DNA from 2 places in the Paenibacillus hubeiensis genome. Region 1 is predicted to be linked to the other one. Evidence: riboswitches for the same ligand, from Rfam matches in the RefSeq annotation. Region 1 holds a riboswitch; the other holds the start of a gene.
What was found. Region 1 has a riboswitch for S-adenosylmethionine ahead of RSX24_RS20625 (methionine ABC transporter ATP-binding protein). Riboswitches for the same ligand answer to the same signal wherever they lie in the genome.
Positions count from the first base shown of each region.

Region 1 (15,030 bases):
CCGCAAAATCCGCAATTTCCGAATATGAATCGCCCAAGGCCCTCACCGCAAACGGGAATAACCTTAAGTCACGGAACAGTCCCTGTTCAAAGGCAGAAGTCACAATCTCGTACCGTCCGCCTCCCGAATCCGACAATGCATTCTGCACCTCGGCCAGCTGTCGGTACGAGTGGCTGGTCGTTAACCCTGACAATTCGACCTCCTTCCTATGCTCCGCGCATACGTCTCCTTCTGCAGCCACGATCCCCTGTGTCGACAACACCGAATTCAGCAGCAGCGCCACGTCCTGCAGCCGGGCCGCTCTTGCTTCCGCCTCTAAAGGACCTGTCAGTGCGGCGACTCCCTCGGCAAGTTTGCCGAATACCGGGGCCCGCTCCCCAAGCTGGGCCAACTTCGGCTCCAGGCGTTTCAGGCGGAAATCGTCTCCCGCCAAGTCGCTGCCTGCAATATATAAACGGCGAAGTTCGCCCTGTAATTCTTGCAATAAAGTGGTGCTCATTCGCTTCTCCTCCCGATTCCCCGTTTTGATTCCAGCTTCGATAACAGCGATCAGTACAGCAGCCGGGCAATCCGGTCTCCCTGAATCACCGTTAACGGCTGTGCAGCCAGCCGCCCTGTATCCATCTGATGCTCGAACATCGCCAATACGCAGCAGTCGCTGAGCAGCGAAGCATCGACGAGCGACAACAGCGGCGTCGATTGCCCGGGCAGGCGGTAAATATCGCTGAGCTCCAATGTATTTCCTGCCTCATCGACCAGGGCGAAACCTCCCATTTCCGTGCGTGCGATGCGGGAGGCCTTCAGTAACGCGACCGGGGCCCGATCGCCCAGCGGATCTTTCAGTTGGTTTTTAACCGCCTTGACCGCCTCCGGTATCGATGACCAAGCCGATTCGCAGGCAGCCTCAAGATCGACGGCTTTCGTCTCGCGCGGGATCATGCCTTCAAAACGCACCCTGGCGTTCATGCCGCCCGGATAAAGATACAATTCGGAAATCTGCGCCACATTGAAGAAACTGTCTTCTTCCTTCATGAATTTCAAAGCCTTAAACGGTCGATAATGTACGGTTCGATGAATGCGTTTGCTGCCAAGCTCCAGCCAATAACCGGTGTCTATGTATTCTCGGCGTGCGTCATCCTTGTGGCAATAGAAAGCAAGTTGAAGCAGCTCCACATTCTCGCTTACCCGTCCGGCTTCCTTAAGTTCGGACAGCTGCCAAGCATGACCAAGCCATTCTTCAATCGTTGATTCGCTATCCGGTTTGAGTTCCGGATCTTCCTGTTTGGCTTGTAAATATGTCCTGCCTCTTTTAATAAAAGCATGCAGCAAAGTCAGCTGCTCCATCGCATATGTATAGCCGCTCTCTCGGTCTTCCTCTTCCAACAGCAGTGCAAGCCGCCGTAATTCGTTCTCCGCTCCGGTAAGGTAACTGCTTCCGAGCCGCTTGGCATGCTCGTTCAGGCTTTTCACCGTCCGTGCATCCGCCGTGCCCAACCCACCGCGAACCAGTGAAAGCACAAGCTTCTCCAATTCGTCCAGCGCTTCAAGCTGCTTGGCGATTTTCTTCTTGAGCGCGCTTTTATTGACCTTTTTCGGCTTGTCAGGCAGCTCACCGCTTTCGCGCTTGGCTTTGTTCTCTTCGCGTTTCTCTGCCTTCTCCCGCTTGGACGCAATATCTTCAGGCACAGAAGCGTTCTCAAACGGCAATCCTTCCGCATAGGCATACATCAGTCCAAGCGCATGTTTGCATGGAAACTGCCGGCTCGGGCAGCTGCATCGCGAGACCGGATTGTCCGGCATGACAAAATCGACGGAACAAACATAATTGGATTTCCCGCTGCCGGCACATTCACCAAACAACAGGTTCCCTTCCTCCGATATGTTAAGTTTGACGAATTTGTTTTTCTGGACCAGTCCCCGTCCGTTCTTGGCCGCAGCCGCGTTCGGGGCCAGTGAATCAATATAGGTTGAAGCCAGTTGAAGCATTTCGCGCGCCTCCTCGCTGGAAAATTGAACTTGTGAAAATTATACTGTAATCTAACGCAAATCTCACTCGTGCGCATGGCATGGGCCGTTTGGCATTTATGATGCGGATTTGCGAAACAGGAACACCAGTTCCCTTTTTATTTGAATATATCATGGTCTTCCGTTATTTTCAAATCCGCCCATCCAAAACCTTGCATGCCGAAATCACACTCGATCGCTTTCCAATACAAAAAAAGCCCCCATATCGCAATTAGAGAAAAACTAATGCGCTACGGAGACCTTTATTGCACCGGTAATACATATACCAGGAACATCTATTTCCGAATCAGCAATCTTTATCCGGCACGCCTGCTTCTTCGCGTGTGCGGAAGGAAGATCCGCAACCACATGTCGCTACCGCGTTCGGGTTATGGATAGTGAAGCCGCCCGTCATGCCGGATTCTTCAAAATCAATTTCCAGGCCATTCAGGTATTTCAGGTTTTCCTTCTCCACAACAACCTTCATGTCGTGAATGTTCATATAAATATCGTCTTCGGATTCTTTATCGTCAAAGCCCATGGCGTACGAAAATCCGGTACAACCGCCCGGTGCTACGCCAAGACGCAGGAACATGTCCGGTGTCTCTTGCTGAGCCAGCATATCCTTCAGCCGCTCGGCAGCCGTTTCGCTGATGCTGATCATGCCAGGTCACTCTCCTTTAATTTGAACTCTTTCTAAATTATACTCCACCGCGTCAAGGGGCTCAAGTCATGTTTGCCCGTGTTTTCTTGCCTCCGCTCCTCCTTTTTCTTTCCAGCATATTGAACCCCCGGGACACGAGGTTTATAATGGATAGGTGATCGATTTGAAATGTCGATATTTTGTCATGACTTCTTCAAGCGATGGTCATATTTAGAGTTGTAATTTTTTTCACATTTCGAGACTGTGCTGCAGTCCCCAATGCATATAAAGCCGGAGGGCTCATTTCGCGAAAAAAAACAGCTACGCAATGCAGCATGCGCTGCAACCGGGTCAATACGAGTTGGTTATACGGAAGGCGGCAAACGACCGCATCTTTGTTATGTAGTTCTGCCAGCCAGTACTGCGCGCAACTCCAATCCGGTCAAGAACAGGAGGAAACAACATGTCTACATTGGTAACACCGTTCACGGACAAGAGAATGGCTGAAATCGTCGAGAAAGTACAGAACGGAGTAAGGCTTAGCGTAGAGGACGGCGTTTATCTGTACCAGACGGATGACCTGCTAACTCTGGGCCAGCTGGCCAATGAGGCCAACCTGAAGAAAAACGGCAAAAAAGTATATTTCATCGAAAACATGAGCCTGTATTTCACCAACGTGTGTGAAGCCCACTGCGCCTTTTGCAACTTCCGCAAGGATCAGGGTGAAGAAGGCTCTTATACCTTGTCGGGACAGGAAATGATCGATTACGTAGAACAGCATATTCATCCCGGCGTACGCGAGTTCCATATTGTAGGCGGACATAACAACCATGTTCCTTTTCAATATTATGTCGATTCCTTGCGTGCATTAAACGAAAAATATCCGAACGTTACGCTGAAGGCATACACGGCAGCAGAGATCGATTTCTTCACACGCATCAGCGGACTAAGCATTAAGGAAGTGCTTGAGGAGCTGCAAAAAGCCGGACTTAAATCGCTCACTGGGGGCGGAGCCGAAATTCTCTCCGATGAGTACCGCAAAAAAATGCGCGTGGACAAAGCGAACGTCGATCGTTATCTGGAAGTTCACCGCACGGCTCACCTGCTCGGCATGCGGACGCACACCACCATGCTGTATGGTTCGATCGAATCCTATGAGGACCGCGTGAACCATATGGCCCAAATCCGGGAACTTCAAGACGAAACAAACGGATTCATGGTATTCATTCCGCTGTCCATGCAGCCAAAGAGCAAAAATGCAAGCATCATGCGCCGCAACTCGGCGTACGAAGACCTCAAAACGATCGCGATCAGCCGCCTGATGCTGGACAACATCGACCACATCAAAGCCTACTTCATTAATATTGGTCCACAGCTGACCCAAGTCGCGCTCGGCTTCGGAGCATCGGATGCGCACGGTACGATCGTACGTGAACGAATCAGTCACGCCGCTGGTGCCCTGACACCCGAAGGGCTGACCCGCAAAGAGCTCATCTGGCTGATCAAAGGTGCCGGACGAATCCCGGTGGAACGCGATACCTTCTACAACGAAATCCAAGTATACGAGTAAACCCGAGCATCGGGCTCGAGATCCGCTTGACCGAAAAGGGAGCGGATCCCGAACCGATGCTTTCCATTGGAATAATGCCCCTAATTTGAAAGACCTGAATTTTCGATATACTAATTTAGATATACTAATTCAAACCTAAAACAACACATGAGGCAGATCGCCATTATGGCCCTGTGCCTCACGGGTACAGCCCCGCTTCCTGCGGGACTGGTGCAGAAAGGAAGCCAATCATGAAAAATTTCGTCATTCTTGGGGGCGGCTACGGCGGCCTCACGATTGCTAAAGAACTTCTGGAAGGCAAAATTCCGGCAGACACTCAAATCGTTTTGGTGGATCGAAATCCATTCCAAGGGCTGAAGACCGAATATTATGCGCTCGCAGCCGGAACGGTATCGGATTACGACCTCCGCATTCATTTTCCCGTGCATGAAAAGCTTACCCATCGGTATGGAGAAGTGACGTCGATCAACCTGGAAGCCCGTCAGATCGAATTCGAAGGACAGGATCCGCTTCCTTACGACAGACTTGTCATCGGGCTTGGTTGTACGGATCGGTTCCACAATACGCCCGGAGCCGAGGAATTCAGCTGTACCATTCAAAGCTTCGGCAAAACAAGGGAAACTTACCTGCGCTTGAATGAGGTTAAACCTTACGGCCACGTGCACATCGTCGGCGGCGGGCTTAGCGGCGTTGAAGTAGCGGCTGAGCTGCGCGAAAGCAGACCCGACCTGAATATTACGATCCTCGATCGGGGTGAGCGCGTGTTGTCCGCATTCCCGCAACGCTTGTCCGCTTACGTACATGAATGGTTCAAAGAACATCAAGTCGAATCGCAGCGCCATGTGGCCATCTCCAGACTGGAGCAAGGCGCCATTTACAATCGCGACGAAGAGATCATGACCGATGCCGTTGTCTGGACAGCAGGGATTCAGCCGGTCAAAGTCGTGCAGGATCTGAATGTCGCCAAAGACCCGCAGGGCCGTGTCGTCCTGAATGAGTATTATCAAATTCCGGAATATACGGATGTATATGTGGTGGGAGACTGTGCCAGCGTGCCATTTGCACCTAGCGGTCAGGCTGCCGAGGTTCAGGGTGAACAGATCGCTCATATTCAGCATGCTCTTTGGAAAGGCGAAGAGCCCAAACTTCACCCCCTCAAGCTTCGCGGCACACTCGGCGCACTCGGCAAGAAGGCTGGGTTTGGGCTGATGGGCAAAACGTCCATGATGGGACGCGTGCCGCGTATTTTGAAAAGCGGTGTGCTCTGGATGTCTAAACGGCATCTCGGTTAGTCAAGATCCAGCTCGTCCCAGGCGTCCGCTTCGGCAATTTTGGCCAATATGGCGTTATACAGATCTTCCACTTTGTCCGTGATGACAAGCTCGCCATTCACCAAAGCAAAAGGAGTCATGTAACATTGGCCGCAATTGCTGAGGCACCCGTACTCGATGACGTCAAAGTCAGGATTTTCTTCCAGCATGTCCATCACTTCATCGGTACCGAAATGCATATTATTGGCACAAAATTCAATAATCGGTCTCATTTGTTGTTCACCTGCTTGCTTTGACCATTTGAATTTATGGCCATTTGTAATATAATATATGAAGGAAAGGAGTTGAAAATATGAGCGAAAACGCACAAAGCACCATGTACGATGAGGTATCCGACGTGCTTGACAAACTTCGTCCGTTCCTGCAGCGCGATGGCGGTGACGTGGAACTGGTCGACGTGGAGGACGGCATCGTGAAGCTGAAACTGGTCGGTGCCTGCGGCAGCTGCCCAAGCTCCACCATTACATTGAAAGCCGGGATTGAACGCGCCCTTCTTGAAGAAGTTGACGGTGTGGAAGAAGTTGTCCAAGTATTCTAATCAATCCTTCACGAAATAAACCTCAAGAGCCTTTCGCTTCTTATGAAGCGGAGGCTCTTTTTTCGCCTTGCGTCACGGAACTGTACTCCTGACCAGCCAAGCGGAAACATTTATTACAACGCCTGCGCTCGCATCACTCGCTTTTCCCGGCCTCATGCTGCTCTGCATCTTCGCGCCAAATATTAGGGCGGATCGGATCCAGGCCGCCGGATACATCCATAATGTTTCCGGTAATGAAATCGGAGTGATCCTCGCACAGATACGTGATTACGCGTGCGATATCCTCCCCGCTTCCCGGGCGCCCTCTCGGTGTTTCTTCATCCTTGATTTCCCGGATTTCATCGATCGTCTTTTCTTTGTTCGCGCCGCGAATGTCGCCAGGGCATACCATATTCACCGTGATCCCATATGGCGCTTCTTCCACGGCAAGCGTCTTCGTAAACGAAACCAGGCCTACCTTGGCCGCTGCATAAACCGCGCGATGGGGCCATGATCTGGCCTCTCCTGCATGGCTAAAGCCGAAATGAATGATCCTTCCCCACTTCTTGCGCCGCATCTCCGGGAGCACGAGCTGGTCCAGCAGCATGGGCCCGAGCAAATTGCCTTGCACAAGCATCTGGATTTCGGCTGCGGAGTAATCGGCAAACCATCTGCGTTCCCGGACAAACGGTCCCGCATTGTTTATAAGTATATCAATATCGCCCAGCTGATTTTGCACACGTGCGATCAGCCTGGTAATGTCTGTCGGTTGTGAAATATCGGCCTGCACCGCGATACAGCGCACGCCTGTGGACATAATCTGGGATTGAAGGCTTTCGGCCTCGCTTTGGCTGTGCACATAATTCAGAGCAATGTGGCATCCCTGTTCCGCCAGGCGCAGTGCCGTCATTTTGCCAAGACCTTTGGCACTTCCCGTTATGAGGGCCACTTTACCTTTCACGTCCATCCCCCTCTTCCAAGAACACAGTCACTCATTCAGTATAAAAGATTTGACGTTCCCTCACAACTTCCCCATCTCCAAATGCTCTTGCATATATTTGCAAAAAATCATTGGAGCGGGGACGATCCTCATATGTTGTCCATTCACAAAATAAAACCGAGTAGGACTTTAGAAGGAAATATAACCCCAATTTTCCAATTATCCCTTGATTAATGTATGAGGTATATGTTAATTTCGATAAGTCATTATTTTCTATACAGAAAAAGACATAATACATACGCTCATGCTAGGCTGTAATCAGCACTTTCCTGCCCAGGCATGGGGCCCTCGAAAGGAATCCGAAATGAAAAACAACAAAAGATGGTTGACCTCCCTTGTCGCCCTTATGCTGGTGACCGCTTTGCAATTTCCGCTCGCTCTCACCGCGTCTGCCGAAAGTGCTGCCGACAGCACCGCAGATGACTATGAATGGATTGACGGTCCTGCCACCGTATCGCTGGATGACAAAGCCACCCTCCAAATCGCACCCGGCCTGACTTATTTGGACGCAACCAATACGAAGCGTTTTATGGAAGATACGGAATCATTTCCGAACGGCACTGAAATCGGAAGCCTATACGGCGAAGGCGAGCAGTCCAGCTGGTATGTCATTTTCGAATACAACGACACGGGACATATCGATGATAGCGACAAAGACAATCTGGATGCCGAAGAGCTTCTCGACAGCTACAAACGCGGTACCGAGGAGCAGAACGAAAAGTCTTCTCCGGAAAATCGGCTCTACATCACCGGTTGGGAAATCGAGCCTGCTTACGAGAGTGCGAAACATCAGTTGATTTACTCTCTTGGCGCGAAGGACGCGGCGCAACAACCGATTGTCAACTATAACGTAAACGTACTGACACGCGAAGGATATATCGGCGTGATTCTCATTACGGATACCGCCCATTTCGAACAAAATCGCAAGCAGTTCGAGGAAAGCGTGCTTGGGCAGCTTCATGTTAACGCTGGCGAGAAATACGAGGAATTCGACGAGTCGGTCGACAAATCTTCCGAGCTGGGGTTAACCGGCCTGATTCTAGGGGGCGCCGGGGTTGCCGTAGCCAAGAAATTAGGATTGCTGCTATTGCTGAAAAAAGGATGGTTCGTCATCGTGGCCGCCATCGTCGGTATATTCGGATGGCTTCGCCGCAAATTGACGGGAAGAAAAAATCCAACGGATGCACATGGACAACAGGATGAACTTACGCCGACTGAAGAAGCCTATCAACAAGTTGCGGCCGGACAACAGTCTACCAATCCGGATGATTCATCACCGAACGATCGTTCCAAACCGGATTTGGAAAAAAAATAAATTGCATCAATGCATCTCTATGACCATGCACAAAAACAAGCCGACGTCGCTTGAACAGCGATGAACGGCTTGTTTGATTTGCGCATCTATTTAGAATGCAGGTTCCACTGCGCCTTTGTAACGTTCTTTGATGAATGTTTTGACGGTTTCGGAGTTCAGTGCGGCTGCCAATTTTTTGATGGCATCTGCATCCTTGTTATCTTCACGCGCAACCAAAATGTTGGCATACGGATTGCCTTGCAAATCTTCGATCAACAGGGAATCCTTCTCCGGATTCAGGTTGGCTTCCAACGCATAGTTGGCATTAATGAAGACCAGATCGGCTTCATCCAGTTGACGAGGCATCATGGCTGCATCAAGCGTGATGAATTCCAGGTTTTTCGGATTAGCCGTAATATCCTGCACTGTAGACGAGATGTTGTTGTTGTCCTTCAACGTGATCAAGCCTTTTTTGGCCAGCAGCAGCAATGCACGTCCGCCGTTGGACGGATCATTCGGAATCGCTACTTTCGCGCCGTCCTGCAGCTCATCCAGCGATTTGATTTTTTTGGAGTATCCCGCAAACGGCTCAACGTGCACCGGAGTTACGGAAACAAGATTGAATCCGCGTGCTTTGTTCTCCTCATCCAGGTACGGCTGATGCTGGAAGAAGTTCGCATCCAGTTGTTTGTCGGCGAGCTGTTGGTTCGGCAGAACGTAATCGTTGAACGTTACGATTTGCAAACGGATGCCTTCGGCCTCCAATTCGGGTTTGATGGCTTCCAGAATTTCGGCATGCGGCGTAGGCGAAGCTCCGACTTTCAATTCGACGGTACGTGGAGCGCCTCCTGCGTTATCTGCGCCGCTGTCGGCATCCTTGTTGTTGCCGCATGCCGCAAGGACCGCGATCATCATCAGGCTCAGCAAAGCGATGGACCATTTTTTCATGTGTAAAACCCCTTCTCCTTAAAATTTGATCTATGTGTTATTTCCGGGTGAACTTTTTGACGAGACGATCGCCGCCCATTTGCAGCAATTGCACAAGAATAATCATCAAAATGACGGCCACGATCATGATTTCCGTTTGATATCGGTAGTATCCGTAGTTGATCGCCAGCGTACCCAACCCGCCGCCGCCAACCATGCCCGCCATTGCCGTGTACGATACCAGGGTCACGATCGTAATCGTAACGCCTGCCAGCAAACCTGGCAGTGCCTCGGGCAGCAATACCCGACGGACGATTTGGCCTGTAGAAGCACCCATGGACTGAGCGGCTTCAATGACGCCGCGATCCACTTCGCGCAGCGTCGTTTCCACCAATCGCGCAAAATACGGGGCAGCCGCAATAACCAACGGAGGAATGGTGCCCAGCACGCCGGTTGCCGTTCCAACCAAAGCTCGGGTGAACGGAATAAGAGCAACAATCAAAATAATGAACGGAACCGACCGAAGAATGTTAACGATAATAGAGAGAATGGTATATAAAATCTTGACTTGCGACGAAGCCGAGCGTGCTGTCATGAACAGCAAAACGCCAAGCGGCAAACCGATAATAACCGTGAATAGGCCGGACGCCCCTAGAATCTGCAACGTTTCAACGGTAGCCTGGCTGATCTCTTCCCATCGAATGCTTGAAAAATCCATTATTGTAGCACCTCCACATCAAGCCCCTGCTCAACCAGTTCGTTCATCGTCTGCCTGATGGAAGCAGGCTCGCCCTCAAACCTTACCGTCAATTGTCCGTAAGGAACTTGTTTGATGGTCGAAATCGTGCCTTGCAAAATGGCAAAATCCACGCCAGTTTTGCGGACCGTTCTGGACAGAATGGCTTCATATGTCTTTTCTCCCAGAAAAGAGATTCTCACCAGTTGGGAAGCTCCGTTAGCCATAGCGTCACCTTTGACCGGTGCGCTGACTGCCAACAGCTCCGCCGAGGCATCGTCCCGCTGGATGAAATCGCGGGTGACCTCATGCTGCGGCTTGAGAAATACTTCCGTTACAGGCCCTTGCTCCACGATGCCTCCCTGGTGAATGACCGCCACACGATCGCATATGCTCTGGATGACATGCATTTCATGCGTAATCAGTACGATCGTAAGATTGTACTTCTCGTTAATGTCCAGCAGCAGCTTCAAAATGGAGGCCGTCGTCTGCGGATCAAGCGCCGAGGTCGCTTCATCGCAAAGCAGGACCGCCGGATCGCTGGCCAGCGCGCGGGCAATGCCTACCCTTTGCTTCTGTCCGCCTGAGAGTTGGGCAGGATACTTGCCGCTGTGGTCTTCCAACCCGACCAGAGAAAGCATCTCTTTGACCTTGCGGTCGATCTCCGCCTTGGGTGCATTGGCCAACTTGAGCGGAAATGCCACATTGTCGTACACCGTCGCGGATGACAGGAGGTTGAAATGCTGAAAGATCATGCCGATTTTGCGGCGTTGCTTCTGAAGCCCCTGTTTCCCAAGCTCCGTTAAATTGACGCCGTCGACCCACACTTCGCCGCTCGTCGGCCGTTCCAGCAAATTCATGCAGCGAATCAACGTGCTTTTTCCCGCCCCGGAGTGGCCGATAATGCCGAAAATCTCGCCTTTTTGAATGGTCAGGTCGAGTTCGGCTAACGCTGTCGTTGCTTTGGCGCCTTTGCCGTATGTTTTGGTTAATGCCTTTAATTCAATCAAAATAGCTTCTCCTTCCCGCCATTACATGTATCTTTACCCGAAAGGCTGGAAAAACTCCTTCGGAGCCGAGAAAAACGACTTTAGTCATATCTCCCGAGCAAACCGATCATCGTTTGGCGAGTAATCATAAACCTGTATTGCAAGCAGATCCTTCCGATCTGCATTCTCCCCGAACCAAAAAAGAGCCCCTCTGCAGAAAAAAGGGCTCTTTGCGTGAAAGATTATGCCTTCTCATCTGCCAAAATCGTGCTCTGCACCATTTTGTAGGAATTAGCACCTAACATCTATAAAGAATGACATCGTGTCACACCCCATAAATCGGTTGCCGGGCTTCATCGGGCCTGTCCCTCCGCCGCTCTCGATAAGAATATATGATTTTTAATCAGTATTGAATATAGGAACTCAGTATAATCCAAGTATTCCGGTTTGTCAAAGGTAAATATTACACCCTAATGGGTGCTGTTTTTGCGATTCAAGCCGTGCTCACGCCACAAGGCATTAATGTAGCCATAAGCCGTCTTGATAGTTTCGCACACCATGTCCGTTCCTTGCCTGAGCTCATGAAGATGCTGGTCCAGATCCTCCAGCTGCACTTTGCCCTGCAGCGTTTGATGCAGCTGCCACAGGTCATCTTGCATCTCCCAGTTCATGTAATGAATCTCCATGTTGCGTCGCTTGCGCAATCGGCTCATCGGTTCGCGGTATTTTTCTTTGATCCGGATCAGCGCTTCGGCCAAATCGGCATGAACTTTAGCATAGCCGAACTGCCTGAGTACTGTAAAGTAGGAAAAGTGGGCTTTGACCTTTGAGGTATTCAGGTCGAAAATTTCGTTGATGACCGTTCCGGTTTTGTCCAAAATGGCGAAACAGCGAATGAAGCCGTCCTTATAGAAATATACGTAGCGCGCATATTCCGCCTTTTCGGCAGCGGTCATGTCTTCCGTAGAGCCTGCTTTCACCTTTTTCCGAAAATGGGAAGCCGCAAAACAGCTTTGCTCCAATTCATCCAGCGAGGATATCAAACCTTGGGTCCAAACATACAGTTTGCGGTAATCATGCGTCGGGTCCTGATTCAGGTCCAACTGTCGCTGCAGGAGCTCCAGCGTTTCCACCATCGCTTCGATCGCTTCTTCCAGAACGCCTTCATTCCGGCGCGGGGGTTCACCCAGTAGTGTTCGCAGCATGAGCATGCCTCCTCTTGTCCAATCTGTCTCAACCACCCAACTTAAGCATAACCCCAACCGGAGACCGAGTAAACGCACAGCGCTATTGCACCATAGCGTACCCGAATCCGGTGCGGATCAAACAAAATCCACCCGCATCCGTGACGATGCATCACGAGGGCAGGTGGACTTGGGAAAGCAGATCAGAACCGATTAACCGGTTTGTGCAGTTTGTATACCAGAAAACTCATGTACGTCAATATGCCGAACAGGATGGCAATATCAAGCATGTGCGACAAGGCAACAAACATGTACACTTCCGGACGATTCATCGTAAGCATCATCAGGAAACCGATAAACACTTGCAGCAACACCAGCACAACCGACACCACACCCAGCGTTCTAAGCTCCTTATTATCCGGATGTTTGCGGTATGCATAGTGCCCCAGAATCGCAATCACGACGACGAGCGACACCGCTGCTAAACGGTGGATGAAGGCTACGGCAACGCCGCCGGACAGTTCAGGAACGATTTGCCCGTTACATAGAGGGAATCCGGAACAGCCGCCAGCCGAATCCGTATGGCTTACAAAAGCCCCCGTGTACACAACCAGGTACGTGTAAATGGTGGAGAACCACACGAGATTCCGGAAATTTTTGCTCACTCGCGGATATTTGTTCAAACGTTCCAGTCCGCCATGCTTGGCCTCTTGGCGAATGCCCAAAGCCATCATGAGCGAGCTGGCAAAGGCGATCAGCGCAAACCCGAAATGCAGCGCCATGACCGCCGATGACTGGGAAAAGACGACGGCGAATGCGCCCATGATCCCCTGTATGATGACAAATAACAATGTCAGCAATGAGAACAATTGCAGATCTCGGCGGGGCTTGCCGAACCGTAAAAACGCAACGAACGAGGCAATGGACAACAGCCCTGCCAACGCACTGACGGCACGGTGGGAAAATTCGATCAAGGAGGCAACGGTATGGGCCGGAACCAGTTTGCCGTTGCATAGAGGCCATTCGGCGCCACAGCCGAGTCCGGACTCGGTCCGCGTAACGACGCCGCCACCAAACGTGGCCATGAACATGACAAGACAGGTTAATACGGTCAACCATTTAAACAAGGTTAAATGCTTCAATTTTTCTCACCTGCAGTTAAATTTTTAAATTGCGAAGGAATGACTCCCTTCATGAGGTTCGTTACTTTGACATTTATTTCACAACTAAATCCATTATAACGGATAAAAGAGTCATTGACGGCGCGGTTTGTGACAAAATGTTAACGTCTGGGTGAGATTCGGACAAGCGGATCACGTGCAAGCGGCCTTCTTTCAGCATTCCCTAAAAATGACAAAACAAAAGCGCCTCCCTCAGTTGGGAATGGCGCTTTCGACCAAAAGCTTATTTATGAATCGTGTTATACACTTCAACCGCACGTTGCAAAAACTGCTCGATCTCTTCTCTGGATTTGCGCAGTTTGTTCACGAAACGAACGAGTTCCCGGCCATCCGTGTAAGCGACGAAGCTCGGAATGCCCAAAATGTTCTGCTCTTCGCTTACCGTTCCGACCTGATCCACGTCTACCTCGACCAGAGTCAGTTCGTTTGCATATTTTTCCTCGACTTCCGGCATGAACGGGTCAATGAATTTGCAATCCCCGCACCAATCGGCCTTGAATACGGCAACGGTAAGCCGCGAAGACTGAATAGCTACGTCGAATTCCGGTTTGGACGTTATTTGTTGCATCACAGCATCTTCCTTTCTTTTTTAGCAGCATGTCTCTTCTTTATACACATAAGCATGTTGACGAGTGGAAGTCAACTCTTCGGCACATACTTAAGATAACCATCAGTAGAAAGGATAGTACGCCATGATGTTCCTTGGCACCGATTCTGCCCCGTTCGGAGCCATGCTTCAGTTCATGCGCTCCCTTCCGGAAGCGGCCCGCGAAGCATGGCGCGGCAAACAGGCCGCGTGGCATGCCTCCGCACGGCTCAGGCACCCTGCGCGTGACCTCGATTGGAACGAGGATACCGCGGCAGCGCTGCGTTCCGAGATTCGGCGTTTGCTGCCTGGCAAAACCGGCACAGACCATGCCGCAGCCCGCCTTGCCAGAAACGCTCCCCTATGCGAGGAGGATTGCATCATTCTCGAAGACGTCTCCCGTCAAACCCGGGAACACAACCGGAGCAATATTACGCGAACCGCCGCTTATCTCGCCTGCTACGAGGAATGCCCCGAATTGCACTGGGCGCTGCTTGCCCATATGGTGTCCCGAAATGGCGGCTATCACATGACCGACCTGCAAAGCGGGCTCATGCGCAATTTGCAAGACGAAACCTCCCGGCAGCAGACGTACCGTTTGCTGGAGCGGTGCAATGCTCTTATTTTCCAGGACGCTTATCCGCAACTGTTGTTATATCAGCATAGCCGCCGCCTTGGACGAAGCTGCTTTCATTTATTGTCCCATTTTCATGTATCGGCGTTCATGACGCCTTTCTGGGAGCGCTTCTGGCTGGAGAAGTGCAGCTCGCTGCTCAGCACGGCATTAATTATTAATGAGCAAAACTATATTGAAGGCCGGGTCGTGCAGCACCCGTATTTCCACAAAAACGTAATCTCCAGCCCTTCCTTCCGATTGCACAACCTGGCAGGGCTGAACCAGATCGTATTTCCTCTCGGAAAGGGCTTGGGTATCGTCGGGCGAGTACTGGAGCGGTTCGACAAGCTGGATGAACGCATTGCATTTGGCAAAAGCCTGTATGCCATGCTATTTGGCATGGATCAGGTGCTGGACGGGGTATTGAAATTTGCACGAGCCGTTCCCCATCA
Region 1 is NZ_JAVYAE020000008.1:247,809-262,838, forward strand. Features, by position in the region: gene RSX24_RS20570 (HEAT repeat domain-containing protein) at 1-499, opposite strand, end outside; gene RSX24_RS20575 (SWIM zinc finger family protein) at 550-1,986, opposite strand; gene RSX24_RS20580 (HesB/IscA family protein) at 2,312-2,668, opposite strand; gene mqnE (aminofutalosine synthase MqnE) at 3,111-4,217, shown strand; gene RSX24_RS20590 (NAD(P)/FAD-dependent oxidoreductase) at 4,448-5,509, shown strand; gene RSX24_RS20595 (YuzB family protein) at 5,506-5,760, opposite strand; gene RSX24_RS20600 (NifU family protein) at 5,841-6,086, shown strand; gene RSX24_RS20605 (SDR family oxidoreductase) at 6,220-7,026, opposite strand; gene RSX24_RS20610 (DUF2167 domain-containing protein) at 7,370-8,380, shown strand; gene RSX24_RS20615 (MetQ/NlpA family ABC transporter substrate-binding protein) at 8,471-9,307, opposite strand; gene RSX24_RS20620 (methionine ABC transporter permease) at 9,345-10,004, opposite strand; gene RSX24_RS20625 (methionine ABC transporter ATP-binding protein) at 10,004-11,032, opposite strand; SAM riboswitch class I at 11,261-11,400, opposite strand; gene RSX24_RS20630 (Cthe_2314 family HEPN domain-containing protein) at 11,482-12,216, opposite strand; gene RSX24_RS20635 (COX15/CtaA family protein) at 12,399-13,337, opposite strand; gene RSX24_RS20640 (thioredoxin family protein) at 13,600-13,944, opposite strand; gene RSX24_RS20645 (DUF2515 family protein) at 14,069-15,030, shown strand, end outside.

Region 2 (15,030 bases), on a different contig from region 1:
ATTCCTGGGGGCACCCATCTGTCTTCTGCGCTTCACGTATGCCGCACCGTGTGCCGTCGTGCCGAACGCCGGGCAGTCACGCTAGGGCAGCATACCGACATCAATCCGTCTGTGCGTCGTTACTTGAACAGGCTGTCGGACTATTTCTTTGTGGTTGCCCGGACCGCCAATGCAAGACAGCAGGTACAGGATGTTGAATACGTTCGCAGCAAAAAGGTTTTCCGCCGCAAAGAGGCAAAGAGTGAGGAATGAACGGCAAAGGAATGAAAAGGAACCAATGAACGGTTATTACACACCAATCACATACACGGTATCCGAGCAGGAGGAAGGTTGGCTGCTGAAGACGGTGCTTCAGCGACGCCTTCACGTATCGCGCAAACTTCTGTCACGACTGAAGCTGACAGAGCACGGCATTATGTTGAATGGAGAGCGAGTGTATATCAGCGTCAAGGTGGCTGCAGGAGATCTCGTCGAAATTCGGATGGAGCACGAGGAGTCGGATGATATTCTTCCCGAAGAACTGCCTTTTTCCATTTTATATGAGGATGAGCACCTGCTGATCGTAAACAAGGATGCAGGCATCATCGTACATCCTACGCATGGTCACTATACGGGAACGTTGGCGAACGGCGTCGTGCATTATTGGAAAGCCAAAGGCGAACGTGTCCGTTTTCGTCCGGTGCATCGGCTGGATCAGGAAACGTCGGGCGTGCTGGCCATTGCCAAAAATCCGTATGTTCATCAGCATGTGTCGGAACAGATGATAGCAGGCACGGTAGACAAGCGTTATATCGCTTTTGTGCACGGCAGCCCTACCCCGGAAGAAGGGACGATCGACGGTCCGATCGACCGCGACCCTGAGGAGCCGCATCGCCGGATCGTCACGCCGGACGGTTACCCTGCCCGTACGCTCTATAAGACATTAGCGAAATGGGATGGAGGAACGGCGAGCGAAGTGAGCCTTAAGCTGGAAAGCGGCAGGACGCATCAGATTCGCGTGCATATGACGTCGATCCACTGCCCGCTGATCGGGGACAGCATGTACCAAACATTGCCGGACGCGGGCATTGACGCCCGAACGGTGGCCTTGCGAGCTGAGCGGGACGGTTGGATCGATCGGCAGGCTTTGCATGCATGCGAGCTGTCGTTCGAGCATCCGATTTTGCGTAAGCGAATGACGTTCCATGCCCCGCTTCCTGCAGACTTGCAGGATCTGAAGCAGCGCTTGCAGCAAGAGAACGAGAATACGGAGGAACAGGAATCATGAGCCGATTGAAAGTATATCAATATGCCAAATGCGGCACCTGCCGCAAAGCGGTCAAATGGCTGGAAGGCAAGGGGCACGAGTTGGCATTGGTGCCGATCTTTGACGTCCCTCCTTCCGAGGCGGAACTGAAACAACTCATCGAGCTGAGCGGGCTTGACGTGAAGAAGTTTTTCAACACCAGCGGTGAGGTCTACAAGGAGCAGCAGCTCAAAGACAAGCTTCCGGGCATGTCGACGGACGAGCAAATTCGTTTGCTTGCATCGAATGGCCGCCTTATCAAACGTCCCATCGTCACGGACGGAACAAAGGTCACTGTCGGATTCAAGGAAGAGACGTTCGAGCAGGTATGGAGTTAGGTTTGAAGCATGCCCTGATCGACAAGACGTTTCCGGTATCGTCCAAAAAACAGGGCTTTTTTGGCTGGCCGCCGCTTGGCGGAACTATGCTATAATGTTAGAATTATAGCGGTCATTTTTTGATATAGAAGACAGGAGAGATTAATTCGAAGTGAATCAACGTAATGAACCTACTTTGTTGCTGGTAGACGGTATGGCAGTGTTGTTCAGGGCGTTCTATGCGACATCTGCGAGCGGATATATCAGACGTACAAAGGCAGGATTGCCGACCAACGCGGTGTACGGGTTTATCCGTTACTTCTGGGATGCGGTCCAGACTTTTGGGCCAAGCCATGTCATCTGCTGCTGGGATATGGGAGGCAAGACGTTTCGCGGTGAAGAATATGCGGCATACAAAGGGAACCGGGCGGAAGCGCCGGATGATCTTATTCCCCAATTTTCGCTGATTCGTGAGGTCATGGACAGTCTTGGCGTTCCGAATATCGGGGCTCAAGGCTTTGAAGCCGACGATTGTATCGGTACCCTCGCCAAATACTACACCGAGCAGAACAACATGAACGTCATGGTGTTGACCGGGGATCATGACATGCTGCAGCTGATCAATGACCGGACAAGCGTGATCATCATGAAAAAGGGACACGGCAATTACATGGTATACACTCCCGATTCCTTGATGGAAGAGAAGCAGCTTGCCCCGCGTCAGATCATTGACATGAAGGGTCTTATGGGCGATGCCAGCGACAATTATCCGGGCGTTCGCGGCATTGGCGAGAAGACGGCGCTCAAACTGGTGCAGGAGTACGGCTCCATTGAGGGAATTTTGGATAATTTGGATCAATTGACGCCTTCGGTCCGGAAAAAGATCGAGAACGATCTGGACATGCTTCATTTATCCCGCAGATTGGCAGAGATTCATTGTGAAGTACCCGTAGCTTGCGCATTGGATGTATGCGAGTTCCAACTTGACCCGGATGCGGTCATGGACAAATTCGAGCAACTTGAGATGAAGAGCCTCGGCTCTTGGATGGGAGTGGCGACAGGTTGAGCAGCATGAACACGCGAGGAATCGGCAAAAAGTGGTGGACCGGGGCAATGGCCCTGATCCTGGCTTTGCCGGTATTATTGTCAGGAGCCGTGGGCGCTCCCGAAACAGCAGAAGCCAAAGCGGCAATCAGCACCAAAGTACAAAAAGTGAAAACGGCAGGACGCACCTTTACGGTGCAAACGGTCAGCATTCCGAAAGGAACGCCGGTGACGGTGGGACTTGCCAAAAAACAAGTGGGACAGACGGCTACGCTGCCATCGATCGTAAAGGCTTACGGTGCGCAAGCCGCGATTAACGGAGCTTTCTTCGAGGCCTATAACGGGGCACCGGACCCATACGGCATGTTGATTGCCAATAGCAAAGTGATACATATCGGAAGATACGGAACAAGCATCGGTTTCAAAGCGGACGGCACGGCGATCATGGATTCATTGCAGGTGAGCCTGACGGGCAAGGTTACCGGCAAAGACGGCAAGCCGCGCAGCTGGTACGCTACCTTTGTCAACCGCACGCCTGCGGCAGATGCCAACATCAGCATGCTGTATACGCCGGAGCGAGGCGGCAAGGTCGGATTCAAAGGCGGGATCGCCGTGGTGATCGAAAAGGGGATCGTGACCAAGAAATTAACAAACAATAACGTCTCCATTCCGAAGAACGGGTCGGTTCTGGTCTTTACAGGCACGCTGAAGTCCATGGCGGACCGTTTTGATGTGGGCTCTGCCGTAGAGATGAACTATAAATACACGAATGCCTCAGGCAAGGAAATTCCTTGGGGAGACGTTGTGACTGCGGTAGGAGCCGGTCCGCGTTTGGTAAAAGACGGGAAAGTGGCGGTCAATCCGGTGAGCGAGGGCTTTAAGGATACCAAGATTCTGAACGCTTCAGGCGCTCGAAGCGGAATCGCCATCATGGCGGACGGCTCCGTAATGCTGGCTACCGTTCCGGGAGCCACGATCAAGGAGTGGGCTGCCGTCATGCAGAAGCTTGGAGCCAAACAAGCGATGAACCTGGATGGCGGAGCCTCTTCAGGCCTTTATGCCGGCGGCAAGATGCTGACTTCCCCCGGGCGGTTGCTTAGCAACACCCTTGTATTCGGCGGTTCGGTGAAATAAAACGGAGAAGCATAGGAGGTTGTCATGATGAAGATGACGCATCATCCGAAGTCAGATCAGGCTGGCCCAGCCGTGCTTGCGGTCAACGTTGGGCAGCCCCGGCCGCTGCCTGGCCAGAAGCGGGAAGTTTTGAGCGGCATCGTGAAAACGCCCGTGTCGACACAGGTATTCCTGTCGTTCACCGGTTTGGCCGGGGATGGCCAGGCCGACCTGGTGCACCATGGCGGACCGGACAAGGCCCTCTGCGTATATGACTACAGCCGTTACCCGGCTTTGGAGCAGCTGATGGATCGCAGGCTTGACTGGGGGGCATTTGGTGAAAATCTGACGGTGACGGGCTGTCCGGAAGAAGTGATTCGGATTGGCGACGTGTTTGAACTCGGTGAAGCCGTCGTACAGGTCAGCCAACCGAGGCAGCCATGTTTCAAATTGGGCGCCAGGTATGATTACAAAGAGCTTCCGGTCTATTTTCAGGAAAGCGGGCATACCGGATTTTATTTTCGCGTACTCCGTGAAGGTGAAATCGGCCCTGGCTCGGCGTTTAGACGTGTGACCACGGATGAAACATCGATGACCGTAATGGAAGCCAACCGGATCATGCATCAAGGAAAGCAGGATGCTGCTGCGATGCGTTCGCTTTTGACTATTTCCGCGTTGTCGGATAGTTGGAGAGAGACATTGCTTCAACGGCTGGACAAGCTGGACAACGAAAACAACTGATGATCTGAATGGGAGCGTGACTGAATTGACGATTTTAGGTGCAATTGAAGCAGGTGGTACCAAATTTGTGTGTGGAATTGGGACAGAGCAAGGCGAGGTGCTTGAACGGGTAAGTTTTCCGACGACAACGCCGGAAGAGACGATGGCTCAAGTCATCGCTTTCTTTGAAGGCAAAGATATTGCGGCGCTTGGGGTAGGATCCTTTGGACCCATCGATCCGATCGAAGGAAGTCCGACCTATGGCTACATTACGACAACGCCAAAACCGCATTGGGGGCAGTACAACCTGATCGGCAAACTGAAAGAGCATTTCGACGTGCCAATGACGTTTGATACGGATGTTAACGGGGCAGCATTGGGTGAAGCTACTTGGGGGGCTGCTCAAGGGTTGGACAGCTGCTTGTATATCACCGTGGGGACAGGCATCGGGGCAGGTGCGGTCGTCGGGGGCAAAATGGTTCACGGTTTATCCCACCCGGAGATGGGACATATCGTGGTGCGCCGTCATCCAGAAGATGCGTATGAAGGCTTCTGCCCTTATCACGGCGATTGCCTGGAAGGGTTGGCAGCAGGTCCGGCGATCAACAAACGTTGGGAGCAACCGGCTTATGAACTGTCGCCGGACCATAAGGCGTGGGAGCTCGAAGCCCATTATCTGGCACAGGCATTGATGAACTTTGTGCTGATCCTCTCCCCGCAAAAGATCGTTATGGGTGGCGGGGTCATGAAGCAAGAGCATCTCTTCCCGATGATTCAGGGCAAATTGCAGGAGCTTCTGGCTGGATACGTCCAGCATCCTATGATTCAATCCGAAATCGATCAGTATATCGTTCCGCCTGGACTGGGCGATAACGCGGGCTTGTGCGGTTCGCTTGCGCTTGCGAAATTAGCATTGGAAAAATAGGTTTGTTCTATTTGCAATATAGAAATAATGCCTCTTTTTACCTTCGAAACGGTTGACGAATTTTTCCAATATGGTATGATATGAACAACAGCATAGCACGGTTGATGAGGAAGCACCTCTCTTGCATTACATTGCAGGAGGGGTGCTTTTTGTGCTGCCCATCAGCATGATGGCCTGGCATGGTGTCTGGTTGGCTGTGCTCTGCTACAACATAAGGAGGAGTCCAAGATGGAAATTATTTTCATGAACAGATTAACCAGAATGTTCGAGCAGGAAGAGCAGCCTGCCCAGTTGTGGATCGGTGAAGAAGAGGGAAGCTGGCAGTTGGTGTGGAGCCGTTATGAAGCAGGGGATCGCGAGGATATGGTCTGGTACGAGGGGGATTCATGGGACGAATTGCTGCATGTTTACCGCCATCAGTTGGCTACGCGCATGGGTGAAGGGTATCGACCGCTGCTGCAAGGCTTGTTTCATGACGGCGACGAGTTGAAAGATCGCGGTTATGGCGGACAGCGTCTGCAATGTTACAGCGAATTGCACAGCAATGAGGTGTTGTATGAGGATCTTTGCGCCTGGCGCAGGCAACGAGCCGCTTCGGACCGCAAAGCCCCGTATTTCATCGCGACGAATCGCTTGCTCCGCATGATTAGCGCATATGTTCCTCAAACGTTGGAGGAGTTGATGCAGCTCCCGGGCGTGGGCGAGAGCAAAGCGTCCGAATACGGCCAAGAGTGGCTCGAGCATACTCATGGCTTGCAGCGATCCCATGGTTTTCCGCTCGATTGGGTATATGCTGAGCTCAAGGAAGAAGAATACGAGAGTTGGCTGTACAAACAGAAGGAGCATAAATACAAGCAGGAACTGGAAAAATTTACGACGCGCAAACTGGTGCTTGAAGGCATGAAAGAAGGACTTACTTTGGAAGAGATCGTCAACCGGTCCGGTTTGTCGCGCAGGGAACTGATTGAATGGCTTGAAATTTTGGATGACGAAGGATACGACACGGATTCCTTGCTGGATGCCGAACTGGCCGTGATGCCCGAGGAAGAACAGGAAGCAGTGTGGAATGCGTATGAAGTGCTTGGCGATTCGTTTCTTAAACCTGTGATGCAGAAAGTATATGGCCCGGACAGACCTAGCGGAACGAATTTGGAGCAAGTGTACGAGCGTTTGCGCATGATTCGCATTCGTTTTCGCCGCTCTGCAGAAACCGCGAAAAATGCAGGATAACACCGGGAGAACGGAAACGGGAGGGGTGTTGTGACGGAGGCAAAAAAAAGACGAGGCATACCCGAAACCAGGGCTGCCTCGTCGACCGTTTGACAGTTGCATAGGTTGTTCAAATCCAGTCTTTTTTGCGGAAAATAAAGAACATGCTCAAACCTAAAGTAATCATGATGCCGATGACGACGAAATAACCATATTTCCAATCGAGCTCAGGCATGTTCGTGAAGTTCATGCCGTAAATTCCGGTAATGACTGTCAGCGGCATAAATACCGTCGTAATGGCGGTAAACACACGCATGATCTCATTCGCGCGGTTGGCGATGCTGGATTGATAGGCTTCGCGCAAGTTGCCCATAAGATCCCGGTACGTTTCGAATGTCTCCGATATTTTAACGGCGTTCTCGTAGATGTCGCTGAAGTATTTCTGCAGCTGATCATCGATGAGACGCAAATCTTTTTTGTTCAGCGTATTGATGACCTCTTTCTGAGGTCCCAGTACTTTTTTCAACCATAAAATCTCACTGCGAAGCCCGATGATTTCGTTCAGGTGGGATTTTTTGGTGTGCATCAGAATGTCTTCCTCGAGCTTCTCGATGCGGGCCTCGATCCGATCGCCCACCGTGAAGTAATTGTCGACGATCAAGTCGATCAACAAGTACAAGAAACGGTCCGGCGTGTTGGCTTCCTGTTCCCATAAGATGGGCTTCAGTGTACGCAGCTCGCTGACCTTTTGTTTGGTCACGCTTATAATGAAATGTCTGCCCAAAAACAGGTTGACAGCCCGCAAGAAGATTTCTTCATCATCGAATCGAATGCTGTTAATGACGATAAAATAATGATTTTCGTAAATTTCGATTTTTGGACGCTGTTCGTCCTCGCTAAGGCAGTCCTCCACCGCCAGATCATGGATCATGAACAGGGGCTGGAGCACCGCCAAATCGTCAACGTCTGCATCGATCCAGTAGAATCCCTCTGCTGGTGGCGTCAGCGTTTGTTCAATATCGTCCACCGGGATAAATACACCGTTGTTTACCAACCGGATTTTCATCGTTATCCACTCCTTCTGCACCCGCCACTATGGCGGATCACTCTTGAATTAGGGCGCAAAGGAACAGATCAGCCGGTCGGCAGCGGGGTCTGGAGATCAGACGGGATGACTTGGTATCCAAACGGAATAAACGTCCCGCTGCCGGCATGCTGATGTCAATTCACTATGCAGTTTGCTGGAACTCGTCTGCCAATCAGGCCTCGGGTCGCCATCCATTGAATATGTCACCTCTCACATAAGGGTATGCAACACTTGTCTAGTATACCGCTCGTACATGGTGCTTTCAAGCGTAAAAATGTGTCGATTTTGGCGCCACACAGCAGTCTATGAATGTAGGGAACAAACGGTTCCGCTTCATAAAAACAGACCTGCAAACATATGCTTGACGAGTAGGCGTTATTGTTTTAAAGTATACGTTAAACATGCTATCAACAATTGAATACGGCGAAATCTTATCAAGAGTAGGTGGAGGGACTGGCCCGATGAAACCCGGCAACCGGCGGCATAACCGCACGGTGCTAATTCTTGCAGCGACTAAGTGCACATACATTGAGGCACTGTTGTTACTGAGAGATGAGAGAGGCGCATATCCGTTTTACATATGACCTTTCTCGGAGTCCGAGGAAGGTCTTTGTTATAATTATCGGAATGACTGGGCTTTGGGCATCCGATTGTTCTGGTATATGCACCGACTTCTCAGCACTGATTTTCGCTAAGCAATTTAAGGCTGTCCCGTAGACGACAAGGGCTGCATGTGGACATTGCGTCTGCGCTCGGAGACCAGCTCTTGGCAGCTAAGCCTGCATCTATCTATGCTTAAGGAGGAGTTACACACCATGCCGATCAAAATACCAGATGCCTTGCCCGCAAAGGAAGTGCTTGCGGGAGAGAACATTTTCGTAATGGATGAATCGTCTGCTTACAAGCAGGATATTCGCCCATTGCGCATTGCTATTTTAAACCTGATGCCGACCAAAGAAACAACGGAAACCCAATTGCTCCGCCTTGTGGGGAATACGCCGATTCAGGTGGACATCGTGCTGGTGCATCCGAAATCCCATACCTCCAAAAACACGTCTCAGGAATATCTCAACCTGTTCTACAAAACGTTTGACGAGATTGAGCATCGCCGTTTCGACGGCATGATCATTACCGGCGCTCCAGTGGAACAGATGGATTTCGAAGACGTGAACTATTGGAAGGAAATCCAGGAGATTTTCGAATGGACCAAAACCAACGTTACGTCGACCATGCATATATGTTGGGCTTCGCAGGCGGGCTTGTATCATCATTTTGACGTGCCGAAAATTCCGCTGGCCGAAAAATGCTTCGGCGTTTTCCCGCACACGGTGAACAAATCCCATGTTCCGCTCCTGCGCGGATTTGACGAAGTGTTCAACATCCCGCATTCCCGCCATACGGAAGTACGGCGCGAAGATATTTTGAAAAACGACAATCTCGAAATTTTGTCCGAGTCGGAGGAGGCAGGCGTGTTCCTGGTAGCCACCAAGGACGGCAAGCAAATTTTCGTGACAGGCCATGCCGAATACGATCCTCTTTCGCTGAAATGGGAATATGATCGTGATGTGGCCAAAGGATTGAACATCGATCCGCCGAAACATTACTTCCCGAATGACGACCCTTCCCGTGTTCCTCCGGCAACCTGGCGGGCGCATGCAAACTTATTATTCTCTAATTGGCTCAATTACTATGTGTATCAGGAAACCCCTTACGATATTGGTCCGCAAATTTAATTGTGATAACAGGAGGATGCAGCAATGGAAGACAACAAGCTGAAAATTGAAAGTCGACTGGCCCAAATCGGGTCCGTCAATGAACCGGTCACGGGCGCGGTGAATTTTCCGATCTATCAATCAACGGCGTTCCGCCATCCAAAGCTGGGGCAGAGCACCGGGTTCGATTATATCCGCACGACCAATCCGACCCGCAAAGTGTTGGAGGAAGCAGCAGCTGCATTGGAATCCGGCGATGCCGGGTTTGCGTGTAGTTCGGGCATGGCTGCCCTGCAAACGATCTTCTCCCTGTTCGGACAGGGGGATCACCTAATCGTTTCGCTGGACCTGTATGGCGGAACGTATCGCCTGCTGGAACGGATTTTATCCCGTTTCGGCGTAACTGCCAGCTATGTAGATACCAATGACCTCGCGGCGCTTGAAGAAGTGCGCAAACCGAATACAAAGGCGGTATTCATTGAAACACCGACAAATCCGCTGATGATGATCACAGATATAGAGGCCGTTAGTGCTTGGGCGAAAAGCCATGGTCTGTTGACCATCGTCGATAATACGCTCTTGACGCCGTTCTTCCAACGTCCGATTGAGCTTGGAGCCGACATCGTCATCCACAGCGCGACCAAATATTTGGGCGGTCACAATGACGTGCTTGCCGGTCTGATCGTAACGAAAGGCGAGCAATTGTCTGCCGAAATGGCATTCCTGCATAACTCCATCGGTGCCGTGTTGTCCCCGAGCGATTCTTACCAGTTGATGAGAGGGATGAAAACGCTGGCTCTCCGCATGGAACGCCATGAGCACAACGCGTTGACGATTGCGAAGTATTTGCTGGAGCATCCTGCAGTGGCCGAAGTGTTCCATCCCGGTCTGTCGGATCATCCAGGCCATGAGCTGCAAAACAAACAGTCCAGCGGTAACACCGGGATTTTCTCCTTCAAGGTGAAGGATGCCCGTTATGTAGAGCCGATCCTGCGCCATATCAAGCTGATCGCTTTTGCCGAAAGCCTGGGCGGAGTCGAATCGTTGATGACGTATCCTACCGTGCAGACACATGCCGACATCCCGCTTGAAATCCGCGACGCCGTCGGCGTGGATGACCGTTTGCTTCGCTTCTCCGTTGGCATCGAGCATGTGGATGACCTGATTGCCGACCTGGGCGGTGCGCTTGAGGCAGCGCAGCGCGAAGTTGAAGGAGGGGAAAGCCATGAGTGAGCAGAACCATAACGGGAACGAACAGGCAAGCGAGCTGAAATTCGATACCAAATTGCTTCATTTCGGCGATGAGGTGGACAAGGCCACCGGCGCATCCAGCGTGCCGATTTATCAGGCTTCGACGTTCCATCATTTCGATATTCACAATCCGCCGCAGCATGACTACTCCCGTTCGGGCAACCCGACACGCCAGGCGCTGGAAGATTATATTGCCCTGCTGGAAGGCGGCGTACGAGGCTTTGCCTATTCATCGGGCATGGCGGCGATCTCCAGCGTGTTTATGATGTTTTCTGCCGGGGACCATGTCATCGTGACGGAAGACGTATACGGCGGCACTTACCGCCTGCTGACGTCCATTTTGAACCGGATGAACATTGAGACGACATTCGTGGACATGACGAACCTCGGCGAGGTGAAGGCGGCAATCAAGCCAAACACCAAAGCAGTATATATTGAAACACCGTCCAACCCGACGCTGAAAATTACCGACATCGGCGCGGTAGCTTCATGGGCTCAAGAAAATAACCTGATCAGCATTTTGGACAACACGTTTATGACACCTTATTACCAGCGCCCGATCGAGCTTGGCGTTGATATCGTGGTGCACAGTGCGACCAAGTTTCTGGGAGGACACAGTGACGTGCTGGCAGGTCTTGCCGTTGCGCGTACGGAGTCGCTGGGACGCCAGTTGAAACAGCTGCAAAACGGTCTGGGAACCGTTCTTGGCGTACAGGAATCGTGGCTGCTCATGCGCGGGATGAAAACGCTGGGCGCACGCATGGCGCACAGCGAACAGAGCACGGCCAAACTGGCCGCATGGCTCAGCGGACGCAGTGACATCGAGGCTGTCTTCTATCCAGGGCTGCAGGAGCATCCCGGGCGCGAAGTGCATGAGCGTCAATCGAGCGGATATGGAGCCGTTGTATCCTTTGACGTAGGGTCCGGTGAGCGTGCCAAAGCCGTATTGAACCGCGTGAAACTTCCAATTGTTGCCGTGAGTCTCGGAGCGGTCGAAAGCATCCTGTCCTATCCTGCGATGATGTCGCATGCCGCCATGCCTGCCGAAGTACGGCGTGATCGCGGCATTACGGACGGATTACTCCGGTTCTCCGTCGGGCTTGAGGATATCGACGACCTGATTGCAGATCTGGATCAGGCATTACGGGGGTAACTTTATTGGGATTTATCGAGGCAGAGGATTATATCCAAGCATTGGACCGTTATATCGAAGCAACGAATACGCATGATTTCCAAAATGTTAGACAGCTGCTGCACCCCAATGCGGTTTATTGGTTCTCGGATAAAACGTGTACATCGCCAGAAGAGATCCAGGCTTATTTTGAACATGCCTGGGATATGATCAAGGAAGAGGTCTACTCTGCAGCAGATGTCCAATGGATTGCCGTTGACGGGAATACGGCGACCTGCGTTTACCAATATAAATATGAAGGATATTTGCAGGGGAAATTGGTCAAGGGCAGTGGACGGGCAACCAATGTATTCATTAAAGATACGGAGCTAGGCTGGAAACTGATCCACGAACATTTAAGCAGCATTCCTGGGTAACGGAACCTCGGAATACGATGCTCTTTGGGGAAGTATTCCAACTGTTTCAGGCAATTTCAGGGCTCAAGCATCGCTGCCATTATCGCGTCTTTTGAATATTCATATTTTTACTTATTTTTAAAGCACCTTATTCATAAGGTGCTTTTTTTCACATGTAACCTGTGTTACGATAGATAGAGCATTAACGAACTGCGATGTTGCCACCAGAACTTGCCTATATATGAAACGCATTTTGCAATTGCATCCAATGATCGATATGCAGGTTGGCCTGCTGCAAAATGCCATTGAACAAGTCGGGACGGATCGTGATCATATTTCTCTTCATGAGGGAGGCTTTTCACAATGAGTACGGTAGACCGTATCCTAGATAAAGCCCTTCGGGGCGAACGTTTGGACCTGGAAGACACGATTCAGCTGTTTGAATCGAACGAGATCGACAAAATCGGGGCTGCTGCCAATGTTATTATGAAACGCATGCATCCCGAGCCTTACAGAACTTTCGTCATTGGGCGTAACGTCAACTACACCAACGTGTGCGACGTGTACTGCCGTTTTTGTGCTTTCTATCGCCGGCCGGGTTCGGATGAAGGCTATGTGCTTCCAGATGAGGTGATTTTCCAGAAAATTCAGGAAACCGTTGACGTTAACGGCACCGAAATTTTGATGCAGGGCGGCACCAACCCCAATCTGCCATTCAGCTATTACACCAATTTGCTCAAAGCGATCAAGGAGCGTTTCCCTGAAATTACGATGCACTCCTTCTCGCCGGCTGAAATCCGCAAAATGGTCGAAGTGTCGGACGGCCTGACATTGGAAGAGGTTATGCGGGAAATTCATGCTGCCGGACTCGATTCCTTGCCTGGCGGCGGAGCGGAAATCCTCGATGATCGGACTCGCCGCAAAATCAGCCGCCTGAAAGGTTCCTGGCGGGATTGGATGGACGTCATGCAGACGGCTCACCGCATCGGCATGAACACAACCGCAACGATGGTGATCGGGTTGGGCGAAACGATGGAAGAGCGTGCGCTGCACTTGATGCGCGTCCGCGAAGCCCAGGATGAATGCATCGCGAACAACTATGATTCCGAAGGTTTTCTGGCCTTTATTCCATGGACCTTCCAGCCGGATAACACAAATCTCAAGCTGGAGCGCCAAACGCCGGAAGAGTACTTGAAAACGGTCGCGATCAGCCGCCTCGTGCTCGACAACATCAAAAATATCCAGTCTTCCTGGGTAACGATGGGACCGGAAATCGGCAAAAAATCGCTGGAATTCGGATGTAACGATTTCGGCAGCACGATGATTGAAGAAAACGTCGTTTCTGCCGCAGGTGCGACATATAAGGTCAACATTGGCTCCATTTTGCAGCTGATTCGCGAATCCGGCTATATTCCGGCACAGCGTAATACCAAATATGAAATCCTGCGCATGTTCGACGAAGAACAGAATGCGGTAGAGCATGATTTCGTGATGCAAAACTAGGATGTAAACGTCATTATAATATCTTCCGGCCCGCCTTTTTCTCTTCAAGAGAAGGGGCGGGTTTTTTCAGGATGATCATGTACCTACAAAAAATATAATCGAATAAAGCTCAGAAAAAGATCAAAAAAGAGTACATATTGCACGTTGAACGCTATTTTATAATCATTTTAAGCTGATAAAATGAAAGGGCATTCAGAACGGAAGAAGTATATATCATCATGAAAGGAGTGGGCTTCCTTATGAAACAAAGAGTGTTGGGCAATACAGGCCTGAAGGTGCCCGTGCTCAGTTTTGGTGCATCCTCCCTGGGTTCGGTATTTCGGGATATTGATCGCAGCGAAGGCATGCGGACCGTGCATGCGGCGGTGGACGCAGGAATGAATTATATCGATGTTTCCCCTTATTATGGGTTGACCAAAGCGGAAACGGTGCTCGGCGAGGCGCTTAAGTCGCTCCCGCGCAGTTCGTATACGCTCTCTACCAAAGCAGGACGTTACGGTGAAAACGCATTCGATTTCTCCCGCCAACGCATATTGGACAGCGTGCAGGAAAGTTTGGCGCGGCTCCATACGGAGTATATCGATATCCTCTTTTTGCATGATATCGAATTCGTTCCGGCCGACATCATCATTGAGGAAGCGTTTCCGACGCTGTTGCAGCTGAAAGAACAAGGCATTATCCGATATGCGGGCATTTGCGGCTTGCCCCTGCTGCTGTTCGAATACATGCTGCCTCGGCTTGAGGCGGATGCCATCATCTCCTATTGCCATTATGCGCTGAACGACAATTCTTTATTGTCCTTGCTGCCGCTTCTGGACAAAGAAGGCGTGGGCCTGGTCAACGCCTCTCCTCTTTCGATGGGATTGTTAAGCACGAGAGGAACGCCTGCTTGGCATCCTGCGGATGACGAGGTGAAGCAGGCATGTCTGGACGCAGCCCGCTTCTGCATGGAGCAGGGGAGCGATATCGCCAAGCTGGCCGTGCAGTTTGCCACAGCCCACGAACGAATTCCGACCACGTTGGTGAGCAGTGCAAATGAGCGGAACATTCGCAACAACGTGGCCTGGATCGAGGAGCCTATGGATGAGGAATTGCTGAACGAGGTGCTCCGCATTTTGGCTCCGATCCATAATGTCACCTGGACGAGCGGACGGCCCGAATATAACGAAAAAAGGCAGCAGACAGCCAAGGGGGAACCGAAATGAGAGCAATCGTATGCGAAGAGATTAACCGTCTGGCCCATCGGCATGTGGACGAGCCAGTCATGGGTGATCAAGAAGCGCTGGTATCGATTCGCAGAATAGGCATTTGCGGCACCGATCTTCATGCGTATAAAG
Region 2 is NZ_JAVYAE020000001.1:907,872-922,901, reverse strand. Features, by position in the region: gene RSX24_RS04395 (cob(I)yrinic acid a,c-diamide adenosyltransferase) at 1-252, shown strand, start outside; gene RSX24_RS04390 (RluA family pseudouridine synthase) at 278-1,267, shown strand; gene RSX24_RS04385 (arsenate reductase family protein) at 1,264-1,623, shown strand; gene RSX24_RS04380 (5'-3' exonuclease) at 1,775-2,668, shown strand; gene RSX24_RS04375 (phosphodiester glycosidase family protein) at 2,674-3,780, shown strand; gene RSX24_RS04370 (MOSC domain-containing protein) at 3,805-4,500, shown strand; gene RSX24_RS04365 (ROK family protein) at 4,526-5,404, shown strand; gene RSX24_RS04360 (HRDC domain-containing protein) at 5,633-6,634, shown strand; gene corA (magnesium/cobalt transporter CorA) at 6,744-7,679, opposite strand; SAM riboswitch class I at 8,129-8,259, shown strand; gene metA (homoserine O-acetyltransferase MetA) at 8,516-9,433, shown strand; gene RSX24_RS04345 (PLP-dependent transferase) at 9,458-10,645, shown strand; gene RSX24_RS04340 (aminotransferase class I/II-fold pyridoxal phosphate-dependent enzyme) at 10,638-11,816, shown strand; gene RSX24_RS04335 (YybH family protein) at 11,822-12,211, shown strand; gene mqnC (cyclic dehypoxanthinyl futalosine synthase) at 12,554-13,693, shown strand; gene RSX24_RS04325 (aldo/keto reductase) at 13,933-14,898, shown strand; gene RSX24_RS04320 (zinc-binding alcohol dehydrogenase family protein) at 14,895-15,030, shown strand, end outside.
Region 2: another riboswitch for S-adenosylmethionine. It lies ahead of metA (homoserine O-acetyltransferase MetA); the one in region 1 lies ahead of RSX24_RS20625 (methionine ABC transporter ATP-binding protein).